DNA from 3 places in the Streptomyces sp. NPDC045695 genome. Region 1 is predicted to be linked to each of the others. Evidence: riboswitches for the same ligand, from Rfam matches in the RefSeq annotation. Region 1 holds a riboswitch; each other region holds the start of a gene.
The links. Region 1 has a riboswitch for cyclic di-AMP ahead of AC07DU_RS23915 (M23 family metallopeptidase). Riboswitches for the same ligand answer to the same signal wherever they lie in the genome.

Region 1 (6,887 bases):
GAGGCGGGTGAACTTCCGCGGATTGCCGAGGGTTTCGAGGTACATCAGGGCGACGTCGGTCGCCTGGTCGTCGTACCAGTACTGGAGGATGTCGTTGCCGGAGACGTCGGCGCGGTTGCCGGCGGAGATGAAGGAGGACAGTCCCTCGCCGCGCCGGAGCAGCGCGGAGAGCAGGGCGATCCCGATCGCCCCGGACTGCGTGAACAGCCCGATCCGGCCGCGCATCGGCATCGGGGCGGGCGTCAGCGAGGCGTTGAGCTCCACCTCCGGCGCGGTGTTGATCACCCCGTACGCGTTCGGCCCGATCAGGCGCATCCCGTACGAGCGCACCTGGCGGACCAGTTCGCGCTGGCGGGCGAGGCCGGCCGGGCCGCTCTCCCCGTATCCGTCGGACAGGACGACGAGCCCCTGCACGCCGTGCTCACCGCAGGCGGCGACCACGCCGGGGACCCGGTCGGCCGGAACGGCGATCACTGCGAGGTCGACGGGGGCGCCGACGGCCTCGATCGAGCGGTAGGCCCGTACGCCGTCCAGCAGGTCGCGCGTGACGGCCTCGTTGACGGCGTAGAGGTGGCCGTGGAAGCCGCTGTCGCGCAGGTTGCGCAGGGCGGCCGCGCCCACGCCCGCGCCGGAGCGGCTGACTCCGACGACGGCCACCGAGCCGGGGGTCAGCAGCCGTTGCACCGAGCGGGCCTCGGCGCGCTGTTCGCGGGCGCGCTGCACCGCGAGGGACTCGGCGGTGGGTTCGAGGTCGAGGGTGAGGTGGACGGAGCCGTCCTCGAAGCTGCGCTTCTGCTCGTAGCCGACGTCCGTGAACACCTTGATCATCTTGGTGTTGGCGGGCAGCACCTCGGCGACGAAGCGGCGGATGCCGCGCTCCCGCGCCACCGCGCCGATGTGTTCGAGGAGCGCGGAGGCGACCCCGCGGCCCTGGTGGGCGTCCTGGACGAGGAAGGCGACCTCGGCCTCGTCGGCGGGTGCGGAGGCGGGCCGGCCGTCGGGGCCGATGCGGTCGTAGCGGACGGTGCCGATGAACTGTCCGCCGATGGTCGCGGCGAGGCCGACCCGGTCCACGTAGTCGTGGTGCGTGAAGCGGCGGACGTCGCGGTCGGAGAGGCGGGGGTAGGGGGCGAAGAAGCGGTAGTACTTCGACTCGTCCGAGACCTGCTCGTAGAAGCTGACCAGCCGGCCCGCGTCCTCGGTGGTGATGGGCCTGATCCGGGCGGTGCCGCCGTCGCGCAGGACGACGTCGGCTTCCCAGTGGGCCGGGTACGAGGGGTCCGACTCGATGGTCATGGGGCTACTTTACGGCCGGGGCGGGCTGGGCGGTGCGTGCGCGGCGCATGAGGTAATACGGGGCAAATCAGTGCAAGCTGGGGAGGTCGAGCGACGGCGGATTCGGGCCGAGGGCCGGTCGGAGCATTCAGGGCGTCGTGAGAGACTGGTCTAGACAACCGTAAGAACCTGAAGGGCATCACCATGGCAGAGCGCCGCGTCAACGTCGGCTGGGCCGAGGGCCTGCACGCTCGTCCCGCCTCGATCTTCGTCCGTGCGACGACCGCTTCCGGCGTCCCGGTGACCATCGCGAAGAAGGGCGGCGACCCCGTCAACGCCGCTTCCATGCTGGCGGTTCTGGGCCTGGGCGCCCAGGGGGGCGAGGAGATCGTCCTCGCCTCCGAGGCCGAGGGTGCGGACGTCGCGCTCGACCGCCTCGCGAAGCTGGTCGCCGAGGGTCTCGAAGAGCTTCCCGAGACCGTCTGACCCTTCGGGTTCCACCCGAGCAGTACGCGCCGCGAAGCCGCGGGCCCCGGACGATCGGGGGCCCGCGGCTTCGCCGTTGTGACGTCCGGCCCGGCGGGGGCGCGCCGAGCCCCGGAGAGCCGCGGATAGCCGCGGATAGCCGCGGAAATCGAACCCCGTCAATTCAGCTCGCCGAAGAAACAGACCCCGGCGGAAATCCCGGCCCCCCGCATTCGACTCCGCAGGAATCCGGCGCGCCGAATTCACCCCGTGCGCACCGCACAATGAATGAGCGCGATGCCACGATGTCGTCCTTTGTATACGGCCCCTGTTAATGCCGCCCGCTCGACATGTTTACGGCAGGTTGCGAACTGCTCACAGCGGGCCGGACCCGCCGCCGGTGCGCCCCCGCCGCCCGGTCGGCGTGGAGCGCGGTCAGCGCCCGGGCCCGCTCCGCGTCCCCGCGGGCCACCGCGTCCACGATCGCACCGTGCTCCGCCCAGGACTCCACGGGCCGCATGGGCGCCTCCACCACGTACATCCACGCGATCTTGTGCCGCATCTGGGTGAGCAGCGCGATCAGCCCGGGGCTGCCCGAGGACTGGGCGAGCGTCTCGTGGAACCAGCCGCCCAGGGACCTCAGGTCCTCTCCCTGGCCCCGCCTGGCCCGCTCCTGGCCCAGCCTGACCAGCCCGCGCAGCACCTTGAGGTGCGCCTCGGTACGCCGCCGGGCCGCCCGGGCCGCCGCCAGGGGCTCCAGGAGCATCCGCAGCTCCAGGAGGTCCGCCGCCTCCTGCTCGGTCGGTTCGGCGACGCAGGCCCCCGCGTGGCGCCGCGTCGTCACGAACCCCTCGGACTCCAGGGTCCGCAACGCCTCGCGGACCGGGACGCGCGAGACTCCGTACCGACGGGCCAGCACCTCCTCGGTCAGCCGGCTCCCCGGTTCGAAGACACCGGAGACGATGTCGTCGCGGATTGCTGTGCATACTGCGTGCGCAGGAATACGCAAGACCGAACCTCCGCCTATTTCCGACTGCCAGCCTCAATGCGCGCACATGCGCATGCTGCGACTCTATTGCAACACACGATCATTTCCGAGAGCGGCCGGAAATACGAAACATTCACAGGGGGGCGGATCGGATCCGGGCGGACACACGAAGACCCCGGCTCGGGGAGCCGGGGTCTTCGGTGAAACGGTGCGGGACGACGGCTCAGAGGTCGACGCCGTGCGAGCGCATGTAGGCGATCGGGTCGATGTCCGTGCCGTACTGCGAGCCGGTGCGGGCCTCGAAGTGCAGGTGCGGGCCGCTGGAGTTGCCGGTGGAGCCCGACAGGCCGATCACCTGGCCGGCGGTGACCTCCTGGCCGACGGAGACGCTCAGCGAGTTCATGTGCCCGTACTGCGTGTAGGTGCCGTCGTTGTGCTTGATCACGACGTTGTTGCCGTACGCGCCGCCCCAGCCGGCCTCGACCACGACACCGACGCCCACCGCGTGGACCGAGGTGCCGGAGGAGGCGTGCAGGTCGATGCCGGTGTGGCTGCCGGAGGACCACATGCCGCCGCCCGCGTGGTACTGCGTGCTCACGTACGAGCCCTCGATCGGGGCGACGAAGGTGTTGAGGCGCTTGCGCTCCTCCTCGCGGGCCGCGCGCTCGGCGGCGTCGCGCTCGGCCTTCGCCTTGGCCTCGGCGAGGCGCTTGGCCTCGGCGGCCCGCTGCTTGGCGTCCGCCTCGGCCTGCGCCTTGGCGGCGGCGTGGTCGGCGGCGCGCTGCTGGGACGCGGCCTGGTCGGCGATGTCACCCGCGAGGTCCTCGGCGACGACGACGGCGCCCAGCCCGTTCTCCGGGGCGGAGCTGCTGTGGTTGTCCGCGGCGAAGGCCGGGGCGGCGAGGGAGCCGACGACGCCCGTGGTGGCGATCGCGGCGATACCGGCGTAACCGGCGGTCTTACGGCTCAGGCGGCTGGATCCACGGTGCTTGCCGGAACCAGCGGGACGACTGCCAAACGCCATGGAGGGTTTGATCCTTTCCTTCCTTCTCGCCTACCGGGTTAGCTGACGGGTTCGGAGCAGGAAGGTCTCCTACGGGCCTCCTCTGGCGAGGCGGCCCGATTCACCCCAGGGACACATGTGGGTCCCCGGCTCCCCAGGCTCGCGCCTGACGGGGACTCGGCGATCGCTGTCCGGTGCCGCGGGTGCGGCGGGCACAACTGACGGACAGCACGGACGACGCTAGGCGGATCATCAGTCAATCGCCAAACAGACGCGGCTTTTTGTTGCGTACGCCACACCACATAAAAGCAACCTCACCACCAAACGGACAAAAGGGGCTCCAGCGGTCAAGCCCGCCAGAGCCCCTCGCACTTGAGACACCGAGCGCCCGATGAAGCGTCAGACGACGTTCAGGCGGCCGTCCTAGGTCGTCAGTCGGTGACGACGGTGACCTCGCCGATCCCCAGAGCCCGTACCGGCTCCTCGATCTGCGCCGCGTCGCCCACCAGGACGGTGACCAGCCGGTCCGCCGGGAAGGCCTTCACGACCGCCGAAGTCGCCTCCACCGTGCCGGTTTCAGCCAGCTGCGCGTACAACCGGGCCTGGTAGTCGTCCGGCAGCTCCTGCTCCACCTGGTCGGCGAGCGTGCCGGCCACCGAGGCGGCCGTCTCGAACTTCAGCGGGGCCACACCCACCAAGTTCTGTACGGCGACGTCGCGTTCGGCGTCGGTCAGACCGCCCTCCGCGAGGGTGCGCAGCACCGTCCAGAGGTCCTCCAGCGCCGGTCCGGTGTTCGGGGTGTCCACCGAGCCGCTGATGGCGAGCATCGAGGCGCCCTTGCCGTCGGCCGTGGAACGCAGCACCTGGCCGAAGGCGCGCACGCCGTAGGTGTACCCCTTCTCCTCGCGCAGCACCGCGTCCAGGCGGGAGGTGAGGGTGCCGCCCAGGCAGTACGTACCGAGCACCTGCGCCGCCCAGACGCGGTCGTGCCGGTCCGGCCCGATGCGGCCGATCAGCAGCTGGGTCTGGACCGAGCCGGGCCGGTCCACGATGACCACCCTGCCGGTGTCGTCGGCGGTCACGGACGGCACCGGGAGGGGTTCGGCGGTGCCGCCCGTCCAGCTGCCGAGGGTGTCCGCCAGGACGGCGTCGAGGTCGATGCCGGTCAGGTCGCCGACGACCACGGCCGTGGCGGTGGCGGGGCGTACGTGGGCCTCGTAGAAGGCGCGCACGGCCGCGGAGTCGATGCGGGCGACCGTCTCCTCGGTGCCCTGCCGCGGACGGGACATCCGCAGGGACGCCGGGAAGAGCTCCTTGGAGAGCTGCTTGGCGGCGCGCCGCTGGGGGTTGGCCAGCTCGTGCGGGATCTCGTCGAGCCGGTTGCGCACCAGCCGGTCGATCTCGGCGTCGGCGAAGGCGGGGGCGGCGAGTGCCTCGGAGAGCAGGCCCAGCGCCTTGGGCAGCCGGGACGCCGGGACCTCCAGGGAGACCCGGATGCCCGGGTGGTCGGCGTGCGCGTCGAGGGTGGCGCCGCAGCGCTCCAGCTCGGCCGCGAACTCCTCGGCGGAGTGCTTGTCGGTGCCCTCGGAGAACGCGCGCGCCATGATGGTCGACACGCCGTCCAGGCCCTCGGGTTCGGCGTCCAGCGGGGCGGCGAGGTTGATCTCGACCGCGATCACCTGCTGACCCGGCCGGTGGCAGGTCAGCAGGGTCAGCCCGTTGGACAGCACCGTGCGGTCCGGGGCCGGGAAGGCCCACGGCTGCGGTTCGCCGGCCTGCGGGCGCGGGTGGAAGGTCATCGTGACGGCTGCGGTCTCGCTCACTGCTCCGCCCCCTCGTTCTCGTCGCTCTCGCCGGACTCTGCGCCCTGGCCGGACTCGTCGTCCCCGTCGGTCTCGTCGGCCGCGAGCGGCTCGTAGACGAGCACCGCGCGGTTGTCGGGGCGCAGCCGGGCCGCGGCCACGGCCTGGACCTCTTCGGGGGTGATGTCGAGGACGCGCTCCACGGCGGTCAGCGCCAGCTGCGGGTCACCGAACAGCACCGCGAAGCGGCACAGTTGGTCGGCGCGGCTGGCCACGGTGCTGAGCCGGTCCAGCCACTCCCGCTCCAGCTGCGCCTGGGCGCGCTCCATCTCCTCGGCCGTCGGGCCCTCGGCGGCGAAGCGCGCGAGCTCCTCGTCGACGGCCGCCTCGATGGCGGCGACGTCGACCCCGCTGGAGGTCTTCACGTCGAGCCAGCCCAGTGAGGGCGCACCGGCCAGGCGCATCATGCCGAACCCGGCCGCGACGGCCGTCTGGTCGCGGCGTACGAGGCGGTTGTGCAGCAGCGAGGACTCACCGCCGCCCAGGATCGTCAGCGCCACGTCGGCGGCGTCGCACTCGCGGGTCCCGTCGTGCGGGAGCCGGTAGGCGGCCATCAGCGCGCGGGAGGGGACGTTCTCGACGACCTCCTCGCGCAGCTGCTCGCCGATGATCTCGGGCAGGGTGCCGTCGCGCGGCGGCTGCTTGCCGTCGTGCGCGGGGATCGTGCCGAAGTACTTCTCGACCCACGCGAGCGTCTGCTCCGGGTCGATGTCGCCGACGACCGACAGCACCGCGTTGTTGGGCGCGTAGTACGTACGGAAGAACTGGCGCGCGTCCTCCAGGGACGCGGCGTCCAGGTCCTCCATGGACCCGATCGGCGTGTGGTGGTACGGGTGGCCCTCGGGGTACGCCAGGGCGGTCAGCTTCTCGAAGGCCGTGCCGTACGGGACGTTGTCGTACCGCTGGCGGCGCTCGTTCTTGACCACGTTGCGCTGGTTCTCCATGGACTCTTCGTCCAGGGCCGTCAGCAGCGAGCCCATCCGGTCCGCTTCCAGCCAGAGGGCGAGCTCCAGCTGGTGGGTCGGCATCGTCTCGAAGTAGTTGGTGCGCTCGAAGCTGGTGGTGCCGTTGAGGGAACCGCCGGCTCCCTGAACCAGCTCGAAGTGCCCGGTGCCGGGTACGTTCGCCGACCCCTGGAACATAAGGTGCTCGAAGAGGTGAGCCAGGCCGGTACGGCCCTTGACTTCGTGGCGCGAGCCGACGTCGTACCAGAGGCAGACCGCGGCGACCGGGGTCAGGTGGTCCTCGGAGAGCACCACGCGCAGGCCGTTGGCCAGCCGGTGCTCGGTCGCTG
Region 2 (6,887 bases), on a different contig from region 1:
ACGAGCACCAGGAGCGCGGCGCGGCCGGTGAGCCGGCTGCGGCGGACCTGGCGGCGCGACTGCGAGCGGTAGACGTGAGCGGCGGTCCGCTCGCCGAGCTGCTTGAGCCTGGTCGCGGTGGAGAAGGTGGAGAACCGATCCCGGTTCCCGGCCATTGATCCGCCTCCCCTGTGTGCGCACTACGCAATACGTCCCCGCACACGGTACGGGACCGAGTGCGGGGACGTACGGAGGCCGGGACCCCGTCTTGGGGATCGGCCCGTGATCAGCCCTTGAAGCGCGGGAAGGCGGAGCGGCCCGCGTACACCGCGGCGTCGTCCAGGATCTCCTCGATGCGCAGCAGCTGGTTGTACTTGGCGACGCGGTCCGAGCGGGCCGGGGCGCCGGTCTTGATCTGGCCGCAGTTCACGGCGACGGCGAGGTCGGCGATGGTGACGTCCTCGGTCTCGCCGGAGCGGTGCGACATCATGCACTTGAAGCCGTTGCGCTGGGCCATCTCGACGGCGTCGAGGGTCTCGGTCAGGGAACCGATCTGGTTCACCTTCACGAGCAGGGCGTTCGCGGAGCCCTCCTCGATGCCGCGGGCCAGGCGCTCCGGGTTGGTGACGAAGAGGTCGTCGCCGACGATCTGGACCTTGGAGCCCAGGCGGTCGGTGATGGTCTTCCAGCCGGCCCAGTCGTCCTCGAACAGCGGGTCCTCGATGGAGACCAGCGGGTACGCGTCGACGAGCTCGGCGTAGTAGTCGGTCATCTCGGCGGCCGAGCGGGACTGGCCCTCGAACTCGTACTTGCCGTCCTTGTAGAACTCGGACGCGGCGACGTCGAGCGCGAGCGCGATGTCCTTGCCCGGGGTGTAGCCGGCCTGCTTGATGGCCTCGATGATGAGGTCGAGCGCGGCGCGGTTGGACTCCAGGTTGGGCGCGAAGCCGCCCTCGTCACCGAGACCGGTGGACAGGCCCTTGGTGTGCAGGACCTTCTTGAGGGTGTGGTAGACCTCGGCACCCCAGCGCAGCGCCTCGGAGAAGGACTCCGCGCCGATCGGGGCGATCATGAACTCCTGGATGTCCACGTTGGAGTCGGCGTGCGACCCACCGTTGAGGATGTTCATCATCGGAACGGGCAGCAGGTGCGCGTTCGGGCCGCCGAGGTAGCGGAAGAGCGGAAGGTCCGAGGCCTCGGACGCGGCGTGCGCGACGGCGAGGGAGACGCCGAGGATGGCGTTGGCGCCGAGCGAGCCCTTGTTGTCGGTGGCGTCCAGGTCGAACATGGCCTGGTCGATCAGCCGCTGCTCGGTGGCGTCGTAGCCGACGAGCTCCGGGCCGATCTGCTCGATGACGGCGAGGACGGCCTTCTCGACACCCTTGCCGAAGTAACGGTTGGGGTCACCGTCACGGAGCTCGATGGCCTCGAATGCACCGGTGGAGGCGCCGGACGGAACTGCAGCACGGCCGGTGCTGCCATCGTCGAGGCCCACCTCGACCTCGACCGTGGGGTTGCCTCGGGAGTCCAGGATTTCCCGGGCTACGACGACGTCGATGGACGGCACGAGCATCTCCTTCTGGGATGTGACGCTGGGTGTGCGGTGGCGTCAGGCCGTGGGATGGCCTTGCCGACTAGAGCCTAACCGGATCCGGGGACTCGACCTGCCGACCGCCCGGGTCCTGGGACGAAAAAGGGACCGAATACCCCTCTTCCGGGACATACGGAGCCGGTTCGGGGAGCGCGGATCGCGTCGGCGCACACACCGCCGCCCGGCGCGTGGGGACGAACGCGCCGGGCGGTGGGACGTCGTGCGTGCCGTTCGGGCTCCTGCGGATCGGGCTCCCGCGGCCACGGGCTCCTGCGGCTAGGGCCGCAGTGTTCAGCTGAGCTTCAGCTTCTGGCCCGGGTAGATCAGGTCGGCGTCCGAGACGATGTCCTTGTTCAGCTCGAACAGCTTCTCCCAGCCGCCCTGGACGCCGTTGGCGTCGGCGATGGTGCCGAGGGTGTCACCGGACTTGACCTCGTACGAGCCGTTGCCCGTCTTCGGCGCGGCCGGAGCCTCGGCGCGCTCGGAGCGGGTGGTCGGGGCCTCGGCGCGCTTGGTGGTGTCCTTCTTCGGCGCGGCCTTCTGCTCGGTCTTCTTCGAGTCGGCCTTCGGCTTGACGGTCTTCGGGGTCTCGGTGGACCCGCCGCCGGTGTAGGAGGAGTTCGACAGGCCCACGCCGCAGTGCGGCCAGGCGCCCTTGCCCTGGCCCTTGAGGACCTTCTCGGCGATGGCTATCTGCTGGGACTTCGAGGCCTGGTTGGCCTGCGCGGCGTACGCCTTGCCTCCGTACGCGGCCCACGTCGAGGACGAGAACTGCAGGCCGCCGTAGTAGCCGTTGCCCGTGTTGATGGCCCAGTTGCCACCGGCCTCGCACTGCGCGACCTTGTCCCACTCGGAGGCGGTCGCGGCGGAGGCGGTGCCCGCGGCCATCAGCGGGGCGGCCACGGCCACACCGGCGACACCGGCGAGCGTGACGATGCGGACGGCCTTGGAGCCGCGACGGTGCTTGCCCTTGCCGGAAAGCAGCATGAGGTTTCTCCTCACCGACGCCTGCGAGGTGAGCTGTCGGGTTCGAGCTGATGAGTGCCCGGCGCTGCGGACCAGCCGCACCGCTTAACCCCAAGCCGGTGGCGTGACCGTCTCTCAACGGCCGCTCCCGGCGCCTACCTTGGTTCCCCCGCTCCTGCCTTCGGCGCTTGCGCGACGACTGTTCCCCCCGTCCGCCGGCAGGATTCGGCGATGCGGTCGAAGGAGCTCGCGGTGGCGAGCGATTCAGAAGGTAGACAGGTCTCTCCCCGATGTTCAACGAGGGACATCGGGGAGAGACGGCCCCTACTTGCGCTCCTTGTGGGGGTGTTTGCGCAGGTGAGGCCGGGGTTTGCCGCAGCCTCGGGGCGGGACACGCCAGTTGACCGGAAGAGACACATGTCTCACTTGCCGATAACCGACATTCCCGCCTTTTCGGGCTGCTCAAGTGCCCTTATTGCACGGTTAGATCCAGATTCTGACCAGGCTTGATCAGGTCGGCGTCCCCGCCGATGACCTGCTCATTGGCCTGGTAGAGCTGGTTCCAGCCGCCCTTCACGCCCTTGGCATCCGCGATGGCGGCCAGGCTGTCACCCGCCCGCACCGTGTACGTGGGCACCGACGGCGCGTCAGACGGCGCGGCCGCCTCGGGGGCGGGCTCGCCGCGGTGCTTGCCGCTGCCCTCGGCCGGGGTGGCGTCCCCGGCCGCCGGGGCCGTCGGGTCCGCCGAAGGCTGACCGGGGGTCGCGGGCGCGCTCGGGTCCGCCGGGACGGCCGGAGTCGTCGGCGCGACCGGCGTCGTGGGCGCGGCCGGGTCGCCGGGGGTCGCCGGGGGCGCGGTCGGATCGGCCGGGACGACCGGCGCCGACGGGGCGTCCGGCACGGGCATGACGGGCAGTCCGACGGACGGCGCGTCGGGAATCAGGTACGAGGGGGAGCCGGACGGACTCGGGACCACCGGCCCCGTCGCGGTCGGCGCCCCGAAGTCGATGGCCGGCCGCTCACCCGCGCGGGAGGGCACGGTGTCGTCCGGGCGGGACGGGGAGGGCGCGATCGTCCCGGAGGTGCCGGGCAGACCGGGGTCCACCGCCGCGGCGGGGCCCTGCCGGTCCAGTCCGGCGGAGGTGGCGCACAGCGGCCACGCCTGCGGCCCCTGCGAGGCGAGCACCCGCTCGGCCACGGCGATCTGCTGGGACCTGCTCGCGAGGTCGGCGCGCTCGGCGAAGTCGAGCCCGCCGGCGTTCTGCCACTGCTCCTGGGTGAACTGGAGCCCGCCGTACGAGCCGTTGCCGAGGTTGGCACTCCAGGTGCCACCGCTCTCGCATTCGGCGACCTTGTCCCACGTCGACGTGTCGGCGGCGGAGGCCTGGGTGGCGGCTAGCAGCGGCAGGGCCAGCGCGGAGCCAGTGACGCCGGCTGTGACTACCAGCGCGGGGACCTGGCGGGGTCGTCTGTGGCGGCCGTTCCCGGAACGCATGAAGGTGCACCTTTCGCATAACGGCGGGGTAACGGCAGAACCTAGCGGCCTTCGAACGATTGTCACAAGTTCGGTCGGGAACTGACTTCGGGTCAGTTCGCGCTCAATCGTTTCGAGGTGTGAAGCGGACGGGAAGAGTGCGCAGGCCACGCATGATCAATCCGCCGCGCCAGCGCAGGTCTTCGGGCGGAACAGCCAGTTCCAGATCTGGCAGACGCGTGAGCAAAGTCGCGAGCGCGGTCTGTCCTTCAAGTCGCGCGAGCGGGGCGCCCACGCAGTAGTGGATCCCGTGCCCGTACCCGAGGTGCTGGTTGTCCGTCCTGGAGAGGTCCAGGGTGTCCGGATCGGTGAACCGCTCGGGGTCCCGGTCGGCGGCCGCGAGGACGACCAGGACCGGGTCGCCGACCGCGATCTCCCGGCCGCCGAGGGTCAGCGGCTCGGTGGCGAAACGCCAGGTCGCCAGCTCCACCGGACCGTCGTAGCGCAGCAGTTCCTCGACACCGGTGGCCAGCAGCCCGCTCTCGCCGGCGCCGAGGGAGAGCTGGAGGCGCTCGCGCTGGCCGGGGTTCATGAAGAGGGCGTGGACGCCGTTGCCGATGAGGTTCACGGTCGTCTCGAAGCCGGCGAAGAGCAGGATGAAGGCCATGGCGGTGGCCTCGCCCTCCGTCAGGTGGTCGCCGTGGTCGCTCGCCCGGATCAGGTCGGAGATCAGGTCGTCGCCCAGATCATCCCTTTTGCGGTGGATGAGCTCGCCGAGGTAGGTGCGCATCTGCTTGACCGACCGGGCGACCCCGCCGCGCGGGCCGCCGCCGTGGCGGATCATCATCCCCGCCCAGTCACGGAAGTCGTCCTGGTCCTCGCGCGGTACGCCGAGCATCTCGCAGATGGCGTAGATCGGCAGCGGGAAGGCGAACTCGTGGATGAGGTCCGCCTCCCCCTTCCCCGCGAACTGGTCGATCAGGTGATCGGTGAGCGCCTGCACCCGCGGGGTGAACTCGGCGACCCTGCGCGGCGTGAACGCCTTCGACACCAGCCGCCGCAGCCGGGTGTGGTCCGGCGGGTCGATGTTGAGCAGGTGCGTCATCAGCTCCGCCTTGCGCTCCCCCGGGATCCCGGTCTTGCCCTTGGCGTGCGCGGGCTCCGCGTGGTGCGCCGGATTCTTGCTGAGCCGCTGGTCGGCCAGGGCCTGGCGGGCATCGGCGTAGCGGGTGACCAGCCAGGCCTCGACCCCGCTGGGGAGCTTGGTGCGGTGCACCGGGGAGTGCTCGCGCAGCCATGCATAGGCGGGGTACGGGTCGGTCGCGAACTCCCAGTCGAAGAGGGTCGGGCCCTCGGTGGCAGGGGGGTCGGCTGGGGCTGCGGGGGTCTGCTCGTGCACGTGACGACCGTATCCCGGCCCCGGACCGCCGCCCCATGCGGCCGGGCCCGCCGGGGCGCGGGCCAGGGGCCGGGCGGGCGCCCCCTGGGCTGCGGCGAGCGGTTCCTGAGCCGCGCGCCCGGGAGGCGACGGCCTACTCGTCCAGGGGGTCGTCCGGCGAGGGCGTCTCCCCGACGCCCTCGGCCGCCCGGATCGCGTCGCGGTAGACGCGGGCCGCCGCGCGCAGCGCGGTCTCCGGGTCGATGCCCGCCTCCTCGGCCCGCGCCGCCAGCTCCAGCAGTTCGTACCCGACGCCCTCGCCGCGGGGCAGTTCCACGGCCAGCCCGCCCGCGCGGACGCGGCCCGCGAGCTTGGCCGCGAGCGCGAGACCCGGCTGGCCCACGGGGATCCCGTCGGTGACCGACTCCCGCTGCTTCTCGATCGCCTTGGTCCGCTGCCAGTGCTCGTGCACGTCCTGCGGCGTCTGCGCCTGCGCGTCGCCGAAGACGTGCGGGTGCCGGTGGATCAGCTTCTCCACCAGGGCCCCGGCCACGTCGTCGATGGAGAAGGCGGCGTCCGGATCCTCGTGCTCCTGGGCGATCCGCGCGTGGAAGACCACCTGGAGCAGGACGTCGCCCAGTTCCTCCCGCAGCTCCTCCCGGCTCCCGTCCTCGATGGCCTCGACGAGCTCGTACGCCTCCTCGATCGCGTACTTGGCCAGGCCCCTGTGGGTCTGGCGGGAGGTCCACGGGCACTCGCGCCGGACCCGGTCCATCACCTGGACCAGGTCGAGCAGGCGGGCACCCGGCAGGTCGTACGAGCCGGGCAGCAGTTCCAGGTCCGGCATGGAGACCCGGCCCGAGCCGGCCAGCCGGGCCAGCCCGTCGGTGAGCCGCTGGTCGCCCTCGCCGCCCGGGAGCACCACGACGGTGCGGCCGCCCGCGCAGGCCTCGACCAGCGCGTGCGCGTCCGGGGTCTCGTACGCGACCTCGATGCCCGCCTCGCGCAGGTAGGGCAGCTGCGGGTGGCCGGGGTCGGCGCACAGCACCCGGTCCGCGGCGTGCAGGGTCTGCCACGCCGGCCAGGACAGCACGCCGGGGGCGACCCGGTGGCTGGTGGTCAGCAGGACGATACGGCCGGTGGGCTCGGCGGCCGCGGGCTCTGCGGCGGTCGGCTCGGCGGCGGTCGGCTCGGAGTGGTCGGTCACCCTCCGAACCTACCTCCGGCGGGCGGTGTCAGGCTCCGGCGGGGGCCTGCTCGGGACGGGTCCGCTGGGCGATCCAGGGGGTGTCCCCGACGCCGAGCTTGATCTGCTTGGCGTCCCAGGAGCCGTAGCGCGGGTTGATCTCGATGTGCAGCGCCGTGACGGCAGCCCGGGCGGGCTCCTCCAGCTTCCCGTTGCCGTACTTCTCGGACAGCTTGGTCAGCAGCACCCGGTCCCTGAGGAAGCGCTCGACCTGGCCGGGGGCCATGGCGCCCTTCTGCAGGAGCAGTGCCTC
Region 3 (6,887 bases), on a different contig from region 1:
AGCGTCCGCCACGACCGCGCGGGCGGCCGGCTCGGCGGGCAGCGGCAGGCCCGCCCCCGCGAAGGGGCGCCACCAGGGGCTCGCCGGGGCGTCGGCCGCGCCCGGCTCGAACGGCTGCCCCGGGATCGGCAGTGCGACGGCCGCGCCCGCGCCCTGCGCCGCGGCCAGCGTGCCCTCGCCCGGTTCCTCCCACGGGTGCAGGGCCAGGTTGAAGGTGCCCCAGTGGATCGGCAGCATCGTGCCGTGCGGGGCGCCACCTTGGAGGTCGAGGTGGGCGCGCATGCCCTCCTCGGGGGTCATGTGGATGTCGGGCCAGTACTCCGAATAGGCGCCGATCTGGATCATCGTGGCGTCGAAGGGCCCGTGCTCGGCGCCGATCTCCTTGAAGCCGGGGAAGTAGCCGGTGTCACCGCTGTGGTAGATCCGGTGCTCGTCGCCCGCGACGACCCAGGAGGCCCACAGGGTGTGCTGCTGGTTGCGCAGGCCGCGTCCGCAGAAGTGCCGGGCGGGGGTCGCCGTCAGCGTGAGCCCGGCGACCTCGGTGCTCTCGTTCCAGTCCAGTTCGCGCAGCCGGTCGGCCGGTACGCCCCAGCGCTCCAGGTGCGCGCCGACTCCCAGCGGAACGGCGAAGACCGTGTCCGTACCGGCCAGGTCCTTGATCGTGGGCAGGTCGAGGTGGTCGTAGTGGTCGTGCGAGATGACGACGACGTCGACCTCGCCCAGCGAGGCCAGCGGGACCGGCACCGGGTGCAGTCGCTTGGGGCCGGCGAAGGGGAAGGGGGAGCAGCGCTCTCCCCACACCGGGTCGAACAGCACCCGGCGCCCGTCGATCTCGGCGAGCACGCTGGAGTGCCCCATCCAGGTCAGCCGCAGACCGCCGACGGGCGGCTTGGCCAGCTCCGCGAGGGTCGTCGGGTACACGGGGATCGGCGCGGCGGGACCGCGCAGCGCCCGCTGCTCCCGGTGGAAGTAGTTCTTGGCGAACTCCGTCATCGATCCCGAGGGTCTGTTGCGGGCTCCCAGCGGGTTCTGGAAGACACCGTCGGCGAAGTTCGGCGAACGACGGATCCGCTCGAGCCGGGCGCCGGACGGGTCCGCGCCGAAGGCTTCGGGCCGCAGGGCGCGCAGCCGCGGACGCAGGGGACGGGAGCCGGTCAAAGCGCCTCCTGGGAGGGGTGGGGTCAAGGTGGTCGTCGCTCTACGACCATCCCAACGCACACCGGCCCCGAAGGATTCCGCTTGTGGCCGGCGACCCCGCGCCCCCGCGGCCCGTCCCCCAACCGCCCCTCGCCGCCTCCCGCCTCCCGCCTCCCGCCTCTTACAGCGGCAGCAGGTCCGGCCGCTTCGCCTCCACGTGGTCCCCGGAGGACTCCCCGCGCAGCCGTCGCCCGATCCACGGCACGAGGTGGTCCCGCGCCCACTGGATGTTGTCCCGGGTCACGTCCACCGAGCCGCGCGGCCGCTGCGGCGGCCACGGCTGGTCCGGGTCGGTCGGCACGTCCAGCCCGAGCACCTGCCCGGCCCGCAGCGCGACCCGCGTGTGTCCCTCGGGCGACAGGTGCAGCCGGTCGGCGTCCCAGGCCCGCCGGTCCTGTACGGACCTCAGGGACCACAGGTCCAGGACCGGGCAGTCGTAGCGGTCGGCGATGGCCCGCACGTGGGCGCTGTACGTCGCCACCTTGCCGCGGAGGTGCTTGAGCACCGGCACCCCGCGGGTGTCGAAACCAGTGGTGATCATGACCTGGCCGACGGCCCCCGCGAGGTCGGCCACGGCCGCCTCGAACCGCTCCGCCACGTCGTCCGGGTCGCTGCCGGGCCGGATGATGTCATTGCCGCCCGCGCAGAAGGTGACCAGGTCGGGCGCCAGGGCCTTGGCCCTCGGGACCTGGTCGGCCACGATCTGGTCGAGGAGCTTTCCGCGCACCGCGAGATTCGCATACCGGAAGTCGTGCTCTTCGCGCTGATCGGCCAGGAGCACGGCGAGCCGGTCCGCCCAGCCGAGAAATGAATCCCCGGGTCCCGGGTCCCCCACGCCCTCGGTGAAGCTGTCCCCGATCGCCGCGTACGAGCCGATGGTCTTGAGTTTCGTCGTCGTCGCTGCCACGGGTCCATCCTTCACTCCCGCTACCAACCTACGCCAACGTAATGAGGGGTTGACGGGCCGTGATCTATACCACCCGCGGGATAAGGAATAGGTACACGTAAGGCCGGGACCCCCCTCGGGTCCCGGCCCCACGTGTGTCCGTGCCGCGGCGGCGGCTGCCGTCAGAGGCTGACGCCCTTCGAGCGGAGGTAGGCGATCGGGTCGATGTCGGAGCCGTAGGAGGGGCCCGTACGGATCTCGAAGTGGAGGTGGGGACCGGTCGAATTGCCGGTGGAGCCCGAGAGGCCGATGCTCTGGCCCGCCGTGACGCTCTGGCCGGCCGTGACGGAGAGCTGGGAAAGGTGGCCGTACTGGGAGTAGTTGCCGTCGGCGTGGCGGATGATGACCTCGTTGCCGTACGCGCCGGCCCAGCCCGCGGAGACCACGGTGCCCGCGCCGACCGCCTTGACGGTGGTGCCGGAGCTCGCGATGAAGTCCACGCCGGTGTGGTAGCCGGAGGACCACATGCTGCCCGCGACCTTGTACTGGGTGGAGATCCCTCCGCTCACCGGCGCCACGAAGGAGGAGGCGGACTGCGGCTGCGCGGCGGGCGCCTCGGGGGCGGCCTGCTGCGCGGGGGCGGCCTTCGCGGCCTGCTGGGGAGCGGGCTTCGACACCGGCTTGGTGGCGGGCTTCGAAGCGGGCTTCGCGGCGGTCTTCCGGGCGGGGGCGGGCTCGGCCGCGGCCGAGTCGCCCGCACCACCGAGGTTCAGCTTCAGGCCCGGGTGGATCAGAGACGGGTCACTGCCGACCGCCTCGCGGTTGTCGGCGTAGAGCTGCTCCCAGCCACCCGGCAGGTGACGCTCGGCGGCGATCACGGAGAGGCAGTCGCCCGGGACGACCGTGTACACGCCCGGCGCGGCGGCCGCGGCCTGCAGCGAGACCGGAACCTGCGGGGCCACGACGGGCGCCACGGCGGTCACGGCGGTGACCGCGGTCGTCGTGGCGACGGCCGGAGCACCGGCGGCCTGAGCACCGGCGGCGCCCATCAGCGGCAGCGCGAGAGCCGCGCCACCGGTGCCGGCGACGGCGAAACCGCGCGATATCGAGAGGGGCTTGGGACGGCGGTGCTTACCCTTTGCAGGCATGGCGCATTTCCTCTCCGGTGCCTGCGAGGTGAGCTGTCGGGTTCGGACTGGAGATGTCCGGCCGCACATGAACGGACCATGTACGGCTTCACCCCAAGCCGTCCCGGGTCCGAAGATCCGGGACAGCGGCTTACCTGGTTCCCCCGCTCCTGCCGCGCGTGAATAGTCGGGTGCGGTTTCCGGGCGGCGGCAGGATTCGGCGATCCACCCGGATCGGTCGCGAACGTAATCCCAAACGGCCACGCTGAACAAGCCATGAATTCCCTGACGGAATAACAGGGGTGAGGGACCGCCGGAATTCCGGTCACCCTCCGTCCATTCCGCACCGCCAACAACCGCTCCGACGCGGTCATTCGGCTTTAGCGATCAGGCACTCACGGTCACCGTATGATCTGGCTCACGGGGACGCGGTCGATCTCGCCTCCGCTGATGGCAAGTTATCGCCAAGTAGTGTAATTCGGACAGAGCACCCACAGTCGGCGCGACGAAGCGGAGGAGTTCCCTTGACCCAGCAGATACAGGAGCCGGAGTTGTCCGGAGTGCGCAATTTCCGCGATGTGGGCGGATTGCCGACTTCCGACGGACGAAGGGTCAAGACGGGGCGACTGTTCCGAAGCGGACATCTCGCCCATGCCACTGAAACGGATACAGAATTCCTCGGGTCGCTCGGACTCCACACCGTCTTCGACTTCCGCAACGGCGCCGACCACGCGCTGGAGGGCCCGGACGTGGACCTGCCGGGGGTGCGGAACGTCAACATCCCGCTCTCGGATCCGGCCGACGGCCGCGAGTTCTGGAAGATGGTCCGCGACGGCGACCTCGACCAGCTCCGCGCGGTCCTGGGCGACGGGCAGGCCGCGGCCCGGATGACCCGCTCGTACCGCGTGATGATCAAGAACCGAACCGCCGAGCACAGCCGCGTCCTGCACGCCCTCGCCGAGGACAGCGTCCCGGCCCTCATGCACTGCGCCGCCGGCAAGGACCGGGCGGGCCTGTCGATCGCCGTCACCCTGCTCGCGCTGCGCGTGGAGCGCGAGGCGATCGTCGCGGACTACCTGGAGTCGAACGCCCCGCACCGCCGTTACCGGGTCCGGCGCGGCGACGGGTCCTCCGGGGCCCGCTCCCCCGAGGTGATGGAGCTGCTGGCCCCGCTCTTCGACGCCCGCGCCGAGTACCTGCTCGCGGCCTTCGAGACCATCGACGAGGCCTGGGGCGGTGTGGACCGCTACCTGTCGCAGGGCCTCGGGCTCACGCCCGAGACCCTGGACCGCCTCCGCGAGCAGCTGCTCGACTGATCTCCGCTCAAGCAGGCGGTCAGCGGTTGGCGACCGCCTGCTTCACGAGCGTCCTCCCGAAGTCCCACATCAGCCCGGACCCGCCGTGCGCCTCGTCCATGACCTCGCGGAAGGCGCCGACGAACCGGTCGACGTCCTGCTCGTCCACGATCAGCGGCGGAATCAGCTTGATCACCTCCAGCTGGTCCCCGGAGACCTGGGTGAGGATGCGGTGCTTCTGGAGCAGCGGCACGACGACCATCTGCGCGAACAGCCCCTTGCGCGCCGCTTGGAGCATCGTCCAGCGGCTGCGGAGCCCCAGCGAGGACGGCCGACCGAATTCGATGCCGATCATCAGGCCGCGTCCCCGCACCTCGTGCAGCAGCTCGTACTCGTCCACGAGCGCCGCCAGCCGCCCGCGCAGGAGGTCGCCCATCGCCCTGGAGTGGGCGACGACCTCCTCGTCCTCCATGACCGACAGCACGGCCAGACCGGCCGCCATCGCCTGCGCGTTGGACCCGAAGCTCGCGGAGTGCACGAGCACCCGGTCCATGGACGAGTAGACCTTCTTGAAGATCCAGTCCTTGCCCAGGGTCGCGCCGACGGGCACGTAGCCGCCCGACAGCGCCTTGGCGACGCACACCAGGTCCGGCTCCACGCCCGGCTCGTGCTGGTAGGCGTAGAAGTCGCCGGTGCGTCCGAGGCCGGTCTGCACCTCGTCCGCGATCAGCAGTGCCTTGTGCCGGTGCAGCAGCTCCTGCGCGGCGAGCAGGAATCCGAGCGGGGCCGCGAGGACCCCCTTGCCCTGGACGGGCTCGACGATCAGGGCGGCCACGTCCCCGCGCTTCAGCTCCCGTTCCAGCGCGGCCAGATCGCCCAGCGCGATGCCGGTGTCGGGGAGCAGCGGCGCGAAGCCGTCCCGGAACCCGCCCTCGCCGTTGACCGAGAGCGAGCCGGTGGTGAGCCCGTGGAAGGCGTGGTCGCAGTAGAGGATCCGTGGCCGCCCGGTCGCGTACCGGGCGAACTTCAGGGCCGTCTCCACCGCCTCCGTGCCGCTGTTGCCGAAGAAGACCCGGTCCAGGTGCGGGCTGTACGAGAGCAGCTTCTCGGCCAGCAGCCCGGGCAGCGGCTGGCAGTCGAAGCGGGTGAGGTCGGCGAGCTGGGCGTCCAGGACGTCGTGCAGGGCCCGGCGGACGACCGGGTGGTGGCGGCCCAGGCCCATCACGCCGAAGCCGGCGAGCATGTCGAGGTAGTCGTTGCCCTCGGCGTCCCAGAAGTGGGCGCCCTGGGCCCGCTCGTAGACCTTGTCGAAGCCGATCGTGTGGAGCATCCGGGGCAGTTGGTGGTTGAGGTGCCGCGCGTGCAGCTCGTACCGTTCCGCGCCGCGCTCGGCGAGCAGTGCGGCGAGGTCGAAGCCCTTGCCCCCTCCCGGCGCGGCTGTCATGCCTGCTTTCCCCGGTTGCCGCCGATCGTCTCCCGGGCCGCCCGCAGGGATTCCTTGAGGGAGCCCATGGTGGCGAGGACGGCGGTGGGTTCGTAGCCGCAGTGCGCCATGCAGTTGGCGCAGCGCGGGTCCTTTCCGCGGCCGTACTTGCTCCAGTCGGTGTCGTTGATCAGTTCCCGGTACGTCGGCACGTAGCCGTCGCTCATCAGGTAGCAGGGGCGCTGCCAGCCGAAGAGGGAGTAATTCGGAATGGCCCAGGCCGTGCAGGGGAAATCGGCCTTCCCTTCCAGGAAGTCCAGGAAGAGCGGGGAGTGGTTGAGACGCCACCGGCGCCGGTTGCCGCCCGCGAAGGCCTTCCTGAAAAGATCACGGGTCTGTTCGACGCCCAGGAAGTGTTCCTGGTCAGGTGCCTTTTCGTAGGCGTAGGCGGGCGAGATCATCATCTCGTCCACCTGTAGGTCGTCATTGAGGTAGTTGAGTACCTCGATGATCGTCTGCGGGGTGTCGGTGTTGAAGAAGGTAGAGTTCGTGGTCACCCGGAATCCGCGCCGCTTCGCCTCCTTGATGGCCGCGACCGCCTCGTCGAAGACGCCTTCCTTGGCGACCGACTCGTCGTGCCGTTCGCGCAGGCCGTCGATGTGCACGGCGAAGGCGAAATAGGGGGAAGGGGTGAACTTCTCGATCTTCTTGCGCAGCAGCATCGCGTTGGTGCAGAGGAAGACGTACTTCCGCTTCGCCACCAGCTGCCGGACGATCTCGTGGATCTGCGGGTGCATCAGGGGCTCGCCGCCCGCGATGGACACCATGGGCGCACCGGACTCCAGTACGGCACCGACCGCCTGGGCGACCGGCATGCGCTGCTTGAGCACCCCGGCCGGGTGCTGGATCTTCCCGCACCCCTCACAGGCCAGGTTGCACGCGTAGAGCGGTTCCAGCTC

Region 2: it holds a riboswitch for cyclic di-AMP, as region 1 does, so the genes downstream of both, AC07DU_RS06710 (transglycosylase family protein) here and AC07DU_RS23915 (M23 family metallopeptidase) in region 1, are expected to answer to the same signal.
Region 3: it holds a riboswitch for cyclic di-AMP, as region 1 does, so the genes downstream of both, AC07DU_RS11950 (M23 family metallopeptidase) here and AC07DU_RS23915 (M23 family metallopeptidase) in region 1, are expected to answer to the same signal.

Annotation. Positions count from the first base shown of each region.
Region 1 covers NZ_JBWKJU010000015.1:32,071-38,957, forward strand. The annotation lists gene AC07DU_RS23900 (bifunctional acetate--CoA ligase family protein/GNAT family N-acetyltransferase) at 1-1,296, opposite strand, end outside; gene AC07DU_RS23905 (HPr family phosphocarrier protein) at 1,480-1,761, shown strand; gene AC07DU_RS23910 (GntR family transcriptional regulator) at 2,072-2,749, opposite strand; gene AC07DU_RS23915 (M23 family metallopeptidase) at 2,952-3,752, opposite strand; cyclic di-AMP (ydaO/yuaA leader) riboswitch at 3,766-3,924, opposite strand; gene AC07DU_RS23920 (M16 family metallopeptidase) at 4,163-5,530, opposite strand; gene AC07DU_RS23925 (M16 family metallopeptidase) at 5,551-6,887, opposite strand, start outside.
Region 2 covers NZ_JBWKJU010000003.1:77,084-83,970, forward strand. The annotation lists gene AC07DU_RS06700 (FtsB family cell division protein) at 1-155, opposite strand, end outside; gene eno (phosphopyruvate hydratase) at 266-1,552, opposite strand; gene AC07DU_RS06710 (transglycosylase family protein) at 1,862-2,557, opposite strand; cyclic di-AMP (ydaO/yuaA leader) riboswitch at 2,561-2,733, opposite strand; gene AC07DU_RS06715 (transglycosylase family protein) at 3,009-4,031, opposite strand; gene AC07DU_RS06720 (cytochrome P450 family protein) at 4,135-5,409, opposite strand; gene AC07DU_RS06725 (nucleoside triphosphate pyrophosphohydrolase) at 5,543-6,595, opposite strand; gene AC07DU_RS06730 (SurA N-terminal domain-containing protein) at 6,624-6,887, opposite strand, start outside.
Region 3 covers NZ_JBWKJU010000005.1:198,939-205,825, reverse strand. The annotation lists gene AC07DU_RS11960 (MBL fold metallo-hydrolase) at 1-1,158, opposite strand, end outside; gene AC07DU_RS11955 (SGNH/GDSL hydrolase family protein) at 1,319-2,104, opposite strand; gene AC07DU_RS11950 (M23 family metallopeptidase) at 2,266-3,231, opposite strand; cyclic di-AMP (ydaO/yuaA leader) riboswitch at 3,235-3,410, opposite strand; gene AC07DU_RS11945 (tyrosine-protein phosphatase) at 3,735-4,526, shown strand; gene AC07DU_RS11940 (aspartate aminotransferase family protein) at 4,546-5,949, opposite strand; gene hpnH (adenosyl-hopene transferase HpnH) at 5,946-6,887, opposite strand, start outside.